3 regions of the Colwellia sp. MEBiC06753 genome follow, and region 2 is predicted to be linked to each of the others. Evidence: predicted binding sites of a transcription regulator. Region 2 holds the regulator's gene; each other region holds the start of a gene.
What was found. The regulator FNR, encoded in region 2, switches genes on or off when oxygen is low (the NO sensors DNR and NnrR bind a similar motif). The targets are predictions, from matches to a motif close to TTGATCTAGATCAA.
Positions count from the first base shown of each region.

Region 1: the regulator FNR is predicted to act here: its motif matches at 2,473-2,486, upstream of ACOB82_RS07235 (OmpW/AlkL family protein).
Region 3: the regulator FNR is predicted to act here: its motif matches at 1,987-2,000, upstream of ACOB82_RS02410 (universal stress protein).

Region 1 is NZ_JBQMTM010000007.1:3,486-8,012, reverse strand. Features, by position in the region: gene ACOB82_RS07255 (L-threonylcarbamoyladenylate synthase) at 1-18, shown strand, start outside; gene hemF (oxygen-dependent coproporphyrinogen oxidase) at 15-926, shown strand; gene ACOB82_RS07245 (diacylglycerol kinase) at 956-1,342, shown strand; gene ACOB82_RS07240 (GGDEF domain-containing protein) at 1,332-2,306, opposite strand; gene ACOB82_RS07235 (OmpW/AlkL family protein) at 2,543-3,241, shown strand; gene ACOB82_RS07230 (ArnT family glycosyltransferase) at 3,308-4,527, opposite strand, start outside.
Region 2 is NZ_JBQMTM010000006.1:8,879-13,405, forward strand. Features, by position in the region: gene ttcA (tRNA 2-thiocytidine(32) synthetase TtcA) at 1-795, opposite strand, end outside; gene uspE (universal stress protein UspE) at 932-1,861, opposite strand; gene fnr (fumarate/nitrate reduction transcriptional regulator Fnr) at 2,039-2,758, opposite strand; gene ACOB82_RS06385 (sulfite exporter TauE/SafE family protein) at 2,808-3,479, opposite strand; gene ccoS (cbb3-type cytochrome oxidase assembly protein CcoS) at 3,476-3,754, opposite strand; gene ACOB82_RS06395 (heavy metal translocating P-type ATPase) at 3,751-4,527, opposite strand, start outside.
Region 3 is NZ_JBQMTM010000002.1:118,450-122,976, forward strand. Features, by position in the region: gene ACOB82_RS02400 (DUF3369 domain-containing protein) at 1-1,314, opposite strand, end outside; gene ACOB82_RS02405 (EF-hand domain-containing protein) at 1,586-1,804, opposite strand; gene ACOB82_RS02410 (universal stress protein) at 2,094-2,963, shown strand; gene ACOB82_RS02415 (hypothetical protein) at 3,373-3,825, shown strand; gene ACOB82_RS02420 (efflux RND transporter periplasmic adaptor subunit) at 3,983-4,527, shown strand, end outside.

The DNA of each region.
Region 1 (4,527 bases), on a different contig from region 2:
GAAGTTTTTCGCACATGAGTCAAGTTAACATTGAAACCGTTGTCGCATTCCTTAAAGACTTACAAGATAACATTTGTCAGGCATTGGAGCAGGCAGATGGTACTGGTAAATTTATTGAAGATAATTGGACCAGAGCAGAGGGCGGTGGTGGCCGCAGCCGTGTTTTAACCAACGGTGATGTCATTGAACAAGGCGGTGTTAACTTTTCATTAGTTTCTGGCGATAAACTACCGCCTTCAGCAACCGCGCATCGTCCTGAACTTGTTGGTCGCACTTGGCAGGCCTGCGGCGTATCGCTAGTGATTCACCCGAAAAACCCTTATATTCCAACATCTCATGCGAATGTTCGTTTTTTTATTGCTGAAAAAGAAGGGGAAGCGCCGGTATGGTGGTTTGGTGGCGGCTTTGATTTAACACCATTTTATCCTAATGATGACGATATTCAGCACTGGCATCAAACAGCACAAACCTTATGCCAGCCGTTTGGCGAAACTGTTTATGATGAACATAAAAAATGGTGTGATGAATATTTTTATCTGAAACATCGTAATGAAACCCGGGGTGTTGGTGGCTTATTCTTTGATGATTTAAATAGCTGGGGCTTTGATAAGTCATTCGATTATATCAAAGCGGTTGGTCAAGGATTTATTGATGCCTATGTGCCGATCATCGAACAACGTAAAGCGACGCCATACGGTGAACGTCAGCGCCAATTCCAACTTTATCGTCGTGGTCGTTACGTAGAGTTCAATCTGGTGTTCGATCGCGGCACTTTGTTTGGCCTACAAAGCGGTGGTAGAACCGAATCTATTTTAATGTCGATGCCACCATTAGCACGCTGGGAATACAACTATAAGCCAGAAGCTGGTAGTGAAGAAGCTCAGTTAGCTAATTATCTTATGCCGCGTGATTGGTTAAACGCGTAGGCTATTGGTTTGGTAGGCAAGAGTAAAATATGAGTAGAGAAACGCCATTGGGCCATATTCAACGATTTGGCCCAGCTATTATTAATAGCTGGCGCGGTTTTGTCGCAGCCTATCGTTATGAAATTGCATTTCGCCAATATACTTGGCTAAGCGTATTACTTATTCCATTGGCGCTGTATATAGCAGACTCATTAATAGAGTTTGCTATATTGGTTTCTGGGCTGTTTCTTATTTTAATTGCAGAGCTATTAAATACTGCGGTTGAGGCTGTGGTCGATAGAATTGGTCCTGAATACCATGAGCTTAGTGGTCGAGCGAAAGATTTAGGCTCTGCCGCCGTAACCACAGCCATTATCTACTTATTGCTGGTGTGGATTTATAAGCTGTACGAAATTTTTACTGCGGTTAATCATTAGCAGTTTCTACACAGTTACGGCCGTTAGCTTTTGCTTGATAAAGTGCGGCATCAGCGCGCTTAAACCAGCTGTTGCCAGAATGCCCCGTTTTAGGAGATTTAGCCAAACCAGCGGAAATAGTGACCGATTCATTTTTCAGAATGCTATTCGATGCAATTAGCTGGCATAAATTGTTGGTAAAAGATTCAGCGTCCTCTACTGACGTGTTGTGAAGAATAATTAAAAACTCTTCACCACCTATTCGATAAAGCCCATCACTTTTGCGTAAACGCTCACTAACCAATTTCGTAATATGAATTAATACTTTGTCACCGACTTTATGGCCGTGCTTATCGTTAATCGCTTTAAAATTATCGATATCGAAAATAACTAACACATGGTTTTTGCACTCATCCTGTTTGTCGGCAATTAGCTTATCGAAATATTCATCAAAGGCTCGACGGTTTTTGACTTTAGTCAGTGGATCGGTAATCGCTTGATTAACTAACTCTTGCTGATGTCTAAGCCATTGGTAACCAAAAGCGAAAGAACAAGCGCCAGTAGTGAGATAGGTAAATATCATGGTCATTAATTCAAAGCGGGTCATTTGATCGTACATAAGCAACGTCATTACTGCGATGGCTATTAAGGTAACGCGAGCCGCGATAAATGGTGTTGTTAGGTAAAAAATCAGTGGAATCGCAGGGTAAAGCCAAACATTCTGCGCCTTACCTTTGAGATAAACACTTAATAGCACCGCGGCAAAAACAAAGACGCTCATTGCTTTACGGGCAAATTCAACATGACGATTCGCATAAACATTTAAACTTAAAGAGATCAGCAACACTGAAGCGGTAATATCAAAAATACCTATTATCCAATCTGCTTGTATGATGCGATATAAGCCGAAGGGCACTAAAACAATCGCTATCGTCAGCGATAAAGTGATGAGTACTTGTTCCTGAACAGGACGGTTCTTTAGCATACTTTTCGTCGAGTATTTTCTTTAAATATAACAATATTATTGGCAATTGCGAATCAACGCAGGCAGATATTAGCAGTGCCTTACAAGTCAATTTACTCGTTTTTTATTGATTTAGATCACGCTTTGTACGGGTAGTAATTGTTTAAAACCGTAATCAATTTGTTATTTGAGGTAAATCAACTTTTCATAGGATTGTTCGCTATATGATGTCGGCAAATACTAAAGGGGATACTCTCATGAAAAAAAATTTACTGACATTAGCGGTTTTATCAACATTATCTTTGGGCGCTGTGGCGCAAAATTATCAGGCTGGCGACATTGTGGTGCGTGGTGGTTACACTATGGTGGATCCAGATAGCGGCAAATCAGGTGTTAAAGTCGATGCGTTAGGCGGTGATACGCCGTTATCTATTTCTGTCGATGATAATGCACAACTAGGTTTAAACTTTGTTTATTTCTTTGACAGCAACTGGGCGGTAGAAGTACTAGCAGCAACGCCTTTTAAACATGATGTTAAAATTCATGATCCTGAAGGAATTTCAGAAGGCCTTTTTGGTGTTGATGTTGACGGTGCCACGTTAGCAGAAGTAACTCATTTACCACCAACAGTAAGTGCAGTTTATTATTTTGATACTGGTTCTGCATTTAAGCCATATGTTGGTGCTGGTTTAAACTACACTATCTTTTTCGATGAATCGTTTAAGTCTGCACCTAAAAGCTTAGGCTTTAACGACTTATCATTAGACGGATCTTTCGGTTTCGCCTTACAAGTTGGCGCTGATTTTGAAATTAATGATAAGTGGCATGTTAATGCATCAGCTCGCTACATTGATATTGGTACCGATGCAACATTCAAAATTGGTGATATTAAAGGTTCTGCAAGCGTTGATGTTGACCCTATGGTTTACTCAATCATGTTAGGTTACAAGTTTTAAATAACTTTCCTTTACACATATTCTACTAAGGCTAGTGACGAGAGTTACTAGCCTTTTCTTTAGGCTTTAATTTGAGCCAATCAGGCAACTTTTATTCGGTACGAATCGTTCTTGATGCTGTTCTGCTGTTGTTAAAATAGCGACATAATTATTTCTATAATTACTGTACCAAACTATCTTATTCTCGCTTGCTAGTTGTAAAGTCTGGAAATCGTCCTTCGTCTGTATTGATAAGTGCAAGTCATTGGCTGATATTTTATCGCCACACTTTTTCGGCATAATTAGTTGGTCTTTATCAAAATATAAAAACGCATGTGAAAATTGTGGTAGCGCAATAATGCTTGCCTGTTGCTGATTCGCCACGTTAGCAATGTCTTGCAGCATGGCAGTAATATCACGTTCGGCGAGTGTATTTTGATATTTTCTTGGGGTGGTGTAGCCAAAATCAATCAACCTAACCGCCAAAATTATAACGAGCAGGTACTCTAACACTAGCCTTGAAAGCTTAACCTTAGCTTGAATCCGCGCATAACAAAGCCTGATTAAATACAGCAGGGTAGCTAAGGCAGCAAGTATAAGTAGGTATGTTAAAGAACCTGAAAGTGTTGCTGTCACTACTAGATAAATAATGGCGACAGTAGATAAGCTCAAAAACACTATCGGTAAATAGTAAACAATTATCTTTATCGCTAACTGAATATGGCGATGGTCGTTTTTTTCGTTTACATAAAACAGGTCAATTTGGCTGACCGCCATGGTCGCCAAAATAAAAATAGCCGGAAACATTGGTAAGTAATATCGCACGTTACTGTCGCCGAGCAGAATGTAAGGAACGAGATTTACTAAAGAAATAAGCGCCAAAAAGCTGAAGCGCTCTCCGTAATATTGGCTAAGTTGCTGGCGAAATTTCTTAATTAATAACAACGCCAATGGCAATGTAGCAGGGAGTAATGAAACTAGCACTTCAAATGGGTAACTGATACTACTAAATAAATAATTAACAAAGCTTCCCTCATGTTGGCGCAAAGCTACTTGCTCTGATGTTTGTTTAACAAACGCATAAACACCATATTCCGCGATAATAGGGCCAATCCAAGTGGCAATGGATAATAGGATGATCGCTATCGCTAGGTAAATTCCGCTGATAAATGGCGTCTTAACTTGTTTTTGATAGATTAACCAACTGGCAATAGATAATACGTAAAATAGCAATGCCGCTTCGCGTTTACATAAATAGGCTAGACCAATAAATACTGCAGAAATTAACCAAGCTTGTTTATATCTTT
Region 2 (4,527 bases):
AATCGGTAAGTTAATAAAGTCAAATAACTCAGTATCTGCTAATTGGCTTGGGCTGACATTCTTGATGGCATTAAAAATGTTTTCAATACGGCCAGGTGCTGAATGCTCCCATGAATTGAGCATGGCTTTGATGTTTTGACGCTGGAGGTTTTCTTGTGAACCACATAAATTACAAGGGATAATTGGAAACTCTTTTAGTTCTGCCAATTCAATTAAGTCTTTCTCGCGGCAATAACTCAGTGGGCGAATGACCGTATTGCGGTTGTCGTCTGCACGTAGCTTTGGCGGCATTGCTTTTAATTTAGCACCGAAAAAAATATTTAAAAATAACGTTTCTACGATATCGTCCATATGGTGACCTAAGGCTATTTTAGTGGCACCAATTTCTTCAGCGAATGAATATAAGGTGCCACGTCTTAACCTTGAACATAAACCACAAGTGGTTTTACCTTCTGGCACCTTTTGTTTAACAACCGAGTATGTATCTTTGTCGATAATGTAGTAGGGAATATCAAGTGATTCAAAATACTCAGGCAAAATATGGGCAGGAAAGCCTGGTTGCTTTTGATCTAAGTTAACGGCAATAACTTGAAAATTAATGGGAGCGGCTTTTTGTAAGCTCAATAAAATATCAAGCATAGCAAATGAGTCTTTGCCGCCACTAATAGCAGCCATAATAACATCGCCTTCTTCAATCATATTGTAATCGGCAATTGCCTTACCTACTTTACTACGAAGACGTTTTTGCAGTTTATTCGCTTCATAAACCGCTTTTCTGTTATCTATTTCAGCCATACCCAGAGAACTACATTAATAAATGGGCGCGTATTATAAAAGGAAAGGGCAAATTTAGTAAGCAAAAAATAACCAGCGCTGTCAATTTAAGCGCTGGTTACATTAGTTATTCTGATGAGGGGAAATAACCTTAAGGTTAATCTTGTAGTGGAGATTTATATCCGGCTGGTTTTAATGCTAAAACATCACAATTTAATTTGTCTATTACATGTTCGGCAGTATTGCCAATTAGTGCTGCTGACAAACCTGTGCGGCCGATCGTGCCCAGAATGACAAGTTCTGCGTCTAGTTCTTGCGATAACGCTTCAATGGTATCTTCCGGTAAGCCTTCTTTAACATGTGTGTTTGCGACATCAATACCAAATGCATTTGCATGTTTTTCCATGGCTTGTTTATGATGCAATAACATAGTGTCGTTATATTGGCTGGCATCAAACTCTGGTATTTCAATTGCAATATTAACTGGCGTGCCAGGGTAGGAGTTAACTAAGTGAACATTAGCGTTCATCAGGCCTGCAAGGTGCTTGGCCTCTTCGGTTATGATGTTATTCAGTGATTGGTGTTCTTGCTCGTCACTACCAACATTAACCGCCGCTAAAATATTGCCATTGTCTGGCCAAGAATGCTCTTTTACTAACAGTAACGGGCAAGGGCATTTACGTAATAAATGCCAATCGGTTGGCGTAAAAATAACTGATTTTAATTTATCGTGCTCATGGGTGCCTTTAATGACAATATCAAATTGATGCTTAAGCACTTGATCTATAACCGCTTCAAATGGGCGGTTATGCCAGACTACATCAATGGTAATATTGTTTTGTTGGGCGTTAAGCGACTTGATCTGCTCTTCAATCCACACCTTGCGATCATTGATCACTGTTTGTCGCATCGCATCACGTTCATCACTTGATAACATCGTGGTCATTTCATAGGAGAAATCAAAAATGCTTAGAAATGCCGTTATGCTTGCACCAGTTTTGCTGCCTAGTTCAATTGCTCGGCTCAGTGCTTTTTGATCTTCTGTTGTTGGATCAATTACAACAAGTATTTTTTGATACGTTTCCATTTATGCCTCGTTTGCCACATTGTTGATTTAAATAGTTTGCCCGCTATTGGCAATTAATTATTTGTTTTAAATCAAAAAATGCATTCGTTACATTATGACTAAAGCGCTATATTATGACTAAAGCATAGTATGGAAATATGATGATTTAAAGTGGAGGTTGACACCTTACTTTTATTTTTACTTCAATAAGGCGACTTCATTTAACTTATCAATATCATTTAAGGTAATCAGTTTACCATCGACATTGATTAACCCTTCTTTATGAAAACGATTTAATAAGCGGCTTATGGTTTCTACGGTTAAACCAATATAGTTACCAATATCACCTCGGGTCATGGTTAATCGAAATTCTTTTGGCGATAGGCCACGCGCTTTATAACGAGTGCTCAGAGTTGCTAAAAAGGTGGCTAGTCGCTGCTCGGCATTTTTGCGATTAAGTAACGATAACATTTCTTGATCAGTTCTGATCTCATTACTCATTAAACGTAATACCTGACGCTTTAACGCAGGCATACTGTTAGAAAGTTCATCTAAGGTATTGTAAGGAATTTCACAAACCATCGCGGTTTCTAGTGCTTGCGCAAAACTTTGGTGCTCGCTACTCGCTAGCGCGTCGAAGCCGAGTAAATCGCCCGCTAAATGAAAACCGGTAATTTGTTCTTCACCACTTGAGTCAATGGTGAATGTTTTGAATGTGCCTGAACGTATGGCAAATAATGAATGCAATGCTTCACCATCTTGGAATATTTTTTCACCCTTTCTGATTGGGCGTTTACGATCAATGATATTGTCTAAGGTATCTAGTTCTTTTTCATTAAGTGAAAAGGGCAAGCATAACTCGCTGATACTACAGTTTTGACAATGGATATGACTTTTATGAGCACATGATTCAGACATTTACAGGTTTAACTCATCAATTGAATTGGTTTAGCCAAAGGCCATGATATTAAAACATTGCTTGGTAGGCAACCAAGACCCCGTAAAAACCATAAGCAATTAGTATAATAGCCATAGTTTTTCGAAATAAATTGGACTGTAAGAGCCCCTTTATTGAAAAAATGCCGAATGATAATGACAGTAGCGCCGGCAATGTTCCTAAGCCAAAGGCTGCCATAATTAAGGCGCCATTTTCCATGCTGCCGCTGGCCATTGACCAAGTGAGTGTTGAATAAACCAGGCCACAGGGTAACCAGCCCCATATAATACCTAATGCCAGTGCTTTGGCATTTGAGTCAACCGGCAGTACTTTACTGGCCAGTGGTGAAATAAATTGCCAAATAAATTTTCCAGCTTGTTCTATTTTGGTTAATAACATTAACCATTGACCAAGATAGAGCCCAAGTAAAATTAAAAAAATGGCAGAAATTAGCCGTAATGCATGCAGAGGAAAGCCAATACTTTTGGCTGCTAAAGAACCGGTAAAGCCGACAATTGCGCCAATAATGCTGTAAGACGCAATGCGTCCTAGGTTATAGGCAAGGGTAAATTGCCATTTTTGCTTGTGGTTTTGCTGAGGAATTGCCGAAAGCAACATACCTGAAACGCCACCACACATCATTAGGCAATGTCCTGATCCTAGTAAACCAATAACAAATGCGGAAAGTAAATCTAAGGTCATTTGTTGGTTGAATCACCGTTGATTGTTGTTTTTTCTGATTGTTGTGCGGTGTTTTCTACAACTTCAATGTGGCTTTTTTGAGCGTCAATTGGCTTCTCTTGTGCACCAGCATGCTTGTCTGAGGCCTGTTGTTTGCTTTCATCGTCAAATAAAATACTTAACCCTTCTTTTTCTAAATCGTTAAACTGCTCGGTTTTAACCGCCCAAAAAAACAGGTAAATCCCGACAATGGTTAAAATAATCGCAATAGGAATAAGTACGTAAATAACACTCATGATTTTAAAAGTCGCAGCGAGTTGGTAATCACTAAAATCGAGCTTGCAGACATCCCGATAACCGCAAGGTAAGGGGTGATAAATCCACAAACAGCCAATGGCAACACAATAGCATTATAGCCAATTGCCCAACAGTAATTTTGGTAAATAATACGTCGGGTTTTAATACTGGTGTTACGCAGTGTTGTGATAGAAGACAGCTTATTATTTAATAAAATGGCATCTGCGCCACTTTTCGCGACATCTGTACCACCGCCCATAGCGATAGAAACATGAGCGGCACTGAATACTGGCGTGTCATTAACACCATCACCTACCATAGCAACGGTTTTTGTTGCTTGCAGCTTTTGCACAATATCCATTTTTTCATGGGCTGAAAGGCCTGCATGTACTTCGTCTAATGGCAGTTGTTTGCTTACTTTTTCACAACCTGTTTGGCTATCGCCAGATAGCATGATTGTTTTAATGTTGGCTTGATGTAAATGTTCAATAACCGAATTAGCCTCATCTCTTGGCTTATCGGATAAATAAATTGCGGCAATTAATTGCTCATTCTTACAAACCGCAATTTGTGCATCAATGCAAGTGTTTGCGTGTTCATGATCATCTGTGTTTACCAACCAACTTACTTTACCAACGGTAAAGTTATTACCATCAATGTCGCCAGAAACGCCAAGGCCAGGATGCACAGTGACATAACCGGCATTAATTGAATAATCTCTGTCTGCGTTAAATGCTTTGGCAAGCGGGTGTTGTGAATGCGTCTCTAAAGC
Region 3 (4,527 bases), on a different contig from region 2:
AATATCTTCACCTTTGCGACCATCAGGATAACCACTTCCGTCATATTTTTCATGATGCTGCTGTGAAATAATTGCCGCAGAACTTAATATGGGGCGGCTTGAACCGCGTAAAATTTCATAACCAATATTGGGATGTGCTTTCATCACCTGCCATTCATCTTCGGTAAGTTTACCGGGTTTTAATAGCACACTATCTGGGGTAGCAATTTTGCCAATATCATGCATGGGTGCTGCTTGTTTAAGTAGCTCAGCTTCTTCTTCAAGTAGACCAATTTCTTTGGCTAAAATGTAACTGACCTCAGACATGCGGCGGATATGATTGCCAGCTTCTTTTGAGCGAGACTCTACCGCATCACCTAACCGATAAATGAGCTCTTCTTGGGTTTCAATGATTTCTCTATTAAGTAGCAAATTATCAAATGCTAGGCTGACATTACCGGAAAATATTTCTAATAATTTGCTGTCTATCTCATTTAGGCTTTTAATGCCTTTTAAATACAATAAACTGACTTTATCACTTTGACTGGGAAAATAGCCCACTAAAACATCGTCCTGATAAATACTGCGTTTAGCTTCAAGCGCTTGGTTTAAATAACGCTTAACTTCCTCATCAACCACGACGTTTTCCCCAGCGTTGATATGAGCCAAAACTTCATAATCATTCTCTGAGAATACAGCACTTAAGCCTTTAAGCTGAACCAAGAGACTTTCATCATTAATTTTCAGTAGCGATACAACTTGTTGTAATAAACCACTAAAAAACGGTTGTAATGTTCTTTTTTCAAGTACTTGTGAAGTTGAATCAATAACGCGCTCTAAACCTGAGCGGTAAATTTCCTGATATTTTCGTGCCTCTTCAACATTGATAATGTCGCGGTAAGCGCGCAAAGCAGCAAATACCGTTGTGAATAGTTTTTTTCGATCAAGTTCGGTTTTTTCTTTGTAGTCATTGATGTCGTAATCGACAATAACTTGCTCTTCTGGGGCTTGTCCGGGCTGGCCAGTTCTTAATACAATGCGAGTAAAATGGTTGTTTTTTTCTTGTCTTAGCCACTTTGCTAAAGTGAGCCCGGCTTCATCGGTTTCCATTACCACATCTAAAAAAACTAAGGCGATATCCGATTCTTGTTCAAAAAGATTTTTACCTTCTTCTGCTGAATAGGCATCAATAAATTCGAGGTTTCTTCCATCCAAAGTAAAACGCTTTAATGCCATTTTTGTGACGACATGAACGTCTTCTTCATCATCAACAATGGCTATTTTCCATGGTGGTAGAGTATTTTTTTGATCTTTATTTAGAAATGACAGAGGCATAGTAAAAACACACAAGAAACCATATTAAAGGTATAGCTAAAACTTGATGAATTTCAAAGAAATCTGCATGTTTACTTTAGTTTGTTAATGTGAATTTTATTGAGCAATAATGTTTAGGTTTACCGTGAGTTAGCTAACTGTTATCGCTCAATTGGCGTTAATTCACGCGAACTTTTCTAAATAAATCTTGGTAATTTAGGAGGGAGTAGTAAAATACGAACAGTGAAAGACTAGTCAATAAAAGCTGCTAAAAAGAGAACGTGATGATGAGTTAAAGGGCTAACTCAATCACCATTTCACGAAGTTCTTCTTTTGATATGGCATTATCGTGATTTGTGTCGAAACGTTTGAAGATGGTTTCGCACATACGAAGCCCTTTGTCTTGTAATAAACAATCGATTAATTCAACAAACTCGCTACGATTAATCATACCGTCTTTGTCTTCATCAAATACTTCAAATAATTCGTCTACCCATTGGTTAATTTCCATAACGCTACCTCAATGTTGGCTATAGTAGATAACCTGACTTTATCTTGTCTTGCTCGATAATGGAATGATTTATTTTAATAATATTAATGGTCATAGCAGTTGAATGCTATGCTGATAACAATGGGGTTGTTGGCAATTAACCTTGCTTTGATGCATTCATTATCATATTAGCCAATACTTAGTTGATCACTATCAAGGTATTGTTAATTGGGAAATTTATGATTTGCACCACCACAGCTATTTTATTTATAGTGTGTGGATAGTTACACCATATTAAGGAAGGGTAGACATGAACAATATTCTTGTTATTGCAGATTTTAATGAAGAGCAAACCATTGCCATTGAACGCGCTATTGAGTGTGGAAAAATTTATAATACTGCAATGCATATTGTTTATTTTTGCTACGAAAATTTACGTCATGTCGCCGGCGATAAAGCGCAAATAAAAGAAAAAATAATGGCGTCATTAACCGCTACCGCCAATGCGCAATTAGCAGCGATAAATTTTGAAGGTGTGGAAGTGACGTTTGATGTCGTTTGGGAAAAACATATACCCCAATGGACACAACGCTATGTTCATGAAAAGCAACCTAAATTAGTGATTAAAACCGGCCATCGTAGTGAAACCTTGTTTTATACGCCGACCGACTGGCAATTATTACGCGAATGCGATGCGCCATTAATGATTGCTTCTGAAACTAAATGGCGTAAAGCCCCGAATATCCTTGCGGCAATTGATTTAGAGACAACAAACCCAAGTAAGCAGGCACTAAACAGTAAAATTTTGAAGCAAGCGAAAGCGCTGGCAGACGCAAGATCTGCTGAGCTTTATGTCTGCTATACCATTCCATTCTCGACACTATTAAGAGATTTAGGTATTCAATATATTGATGAATTAGAGCTTCAGGCTAATCGAGTATTAGAAAAACAAATTACCGAGCTTGCGATTACTTTCGATATTCCGGCTAGTCACTTTATTTTAAAAGCTGGCCAACCTGAAAAAGTCATCCCAAGTACTGCGGCGAATGTGAAAGCAGGTGTCGTGGTGTTAGGTACCGTTGCACGTAAAGGCATTGCTGGTCGAGTGATGGGAAACACAGCTGAGAAAGTGTTGAAGCTATTGAAGTCAGATGTTATTGCTATTAAACCAGATAGCTAGGGCGTGTTGACCTTTCAAGTTTGTTTTTGCAGCAGTTTGTTGGAAATTTATATAAGGCAGCACTTTTAATGTGTGGTTATTCCACATGATAAAGTGCTAACACAGTAAAAATGACAACAAACGCTGCCTGAAAGGTTTCGGCTAAAAGCGTTTTATTCTTTTTGTTAAAAAAAAGGTTGTGAGTAGGTTTGCTTAGGTGACTAGGCATCACACCTCACGCCGCGATTAAACCGCGTTTATCTCGAATAAAAATTGAACAACAAAGCTCAACGCGCCCTAATAATTATTATTTTTCAACTGTTTAAAACCTCCCAATTTGGTTGGTATAGTTTCAATACCAGCCGAATAAATGCCTTGCACAAAAAATAACCATTCGTTATAAATAACCTTGATAATAAAAATAATTTATATGGATAGTCGGGGTGAATGTATGGGGTTGATGAAGCATGAGGCGCATAAAAAAAGTAAAAAGTTGGTAACTTTCATTATTGGCTGCTTATTGGCGTACAGCTATTTAGGCATGATGGATATAGGCATACATGCCGAAGTACCAAGCTCTTTTCATGGTTATCCCGACTTTATTGTCAATTATTACCATAGTGTTGTTATTGGCATTTTTGCAATTATCGTCGCATCGTTGCTGGTGATGTTCATGCCGAAATTATGTCGAGTACAAGTGAGCGATCATATCGCTTGGTTGATTTTACCGAGTTGTATTTTATTGACATTTGCTATTGCGGTTAATCATATTTTACTGATGCCACTCATCAGTGCCGAAATCCCCGCCTTGCTGGTTATTTGGTTGGGCTATTTTGTTGAAAAGCGAGATATGTTTTTACCTGAACGCTTAAAGGTTTGGTAAAAGCCATTTTTTGGTGCTCTCGCGGCCTTAATTAACGGTTGTCTTTGTCTTTAAAAACTTGAGTTACTTTGTGCTAGATCATTGGTTTACCACAAATATTCATCTAACCTAAAAGCAGTTCTAGCAAATAGGCGTTCTGACAATTAGGCAAAAAGTTATGGCAAAGGGAATTAAATGGCTTGTTGTTGTGGCAATAATAGCAAGTGTAATTTGGTGGCTGAATCGAGACTCATCCATTAACGTTAGCTGGCAGCATCCGGAAATTGCCGATGTTGCGACCATCGTTGCCAATACCCGTTCAGGCACTGTTGAAGCCTGCCAACGCTCCAAGATGTCGTTTGCTATTGGCGGGCAAATAGAGTCTATTTACGTTAAAGAAGGGCAGATGGTTGAGCAAGGGCAACGCCTAATGATGTTGTGGCAACAAGATCGCCAAGCAAAAGTTATTGAAGCACAAGCCTTAATCAATGCACGAACACAACATCAGCAAAGTATTTGCGTTACCGCCGCCAATGATAAAAAAATAGTTAAACGCCATCAGCAGCTACTTCAGCAAAAACTGACTTCACAAGAAATTTTAGATAATACTACTGCAGCGGCTGAGGCATCTGCAGCAGCTTGTTTATCAGCGCAATCGGAAGTTGATGTGGCTAAAGCTCTGCTGCAAGTGGCTGAAGCAAGTTTGGCACAAACGGAGCTTTA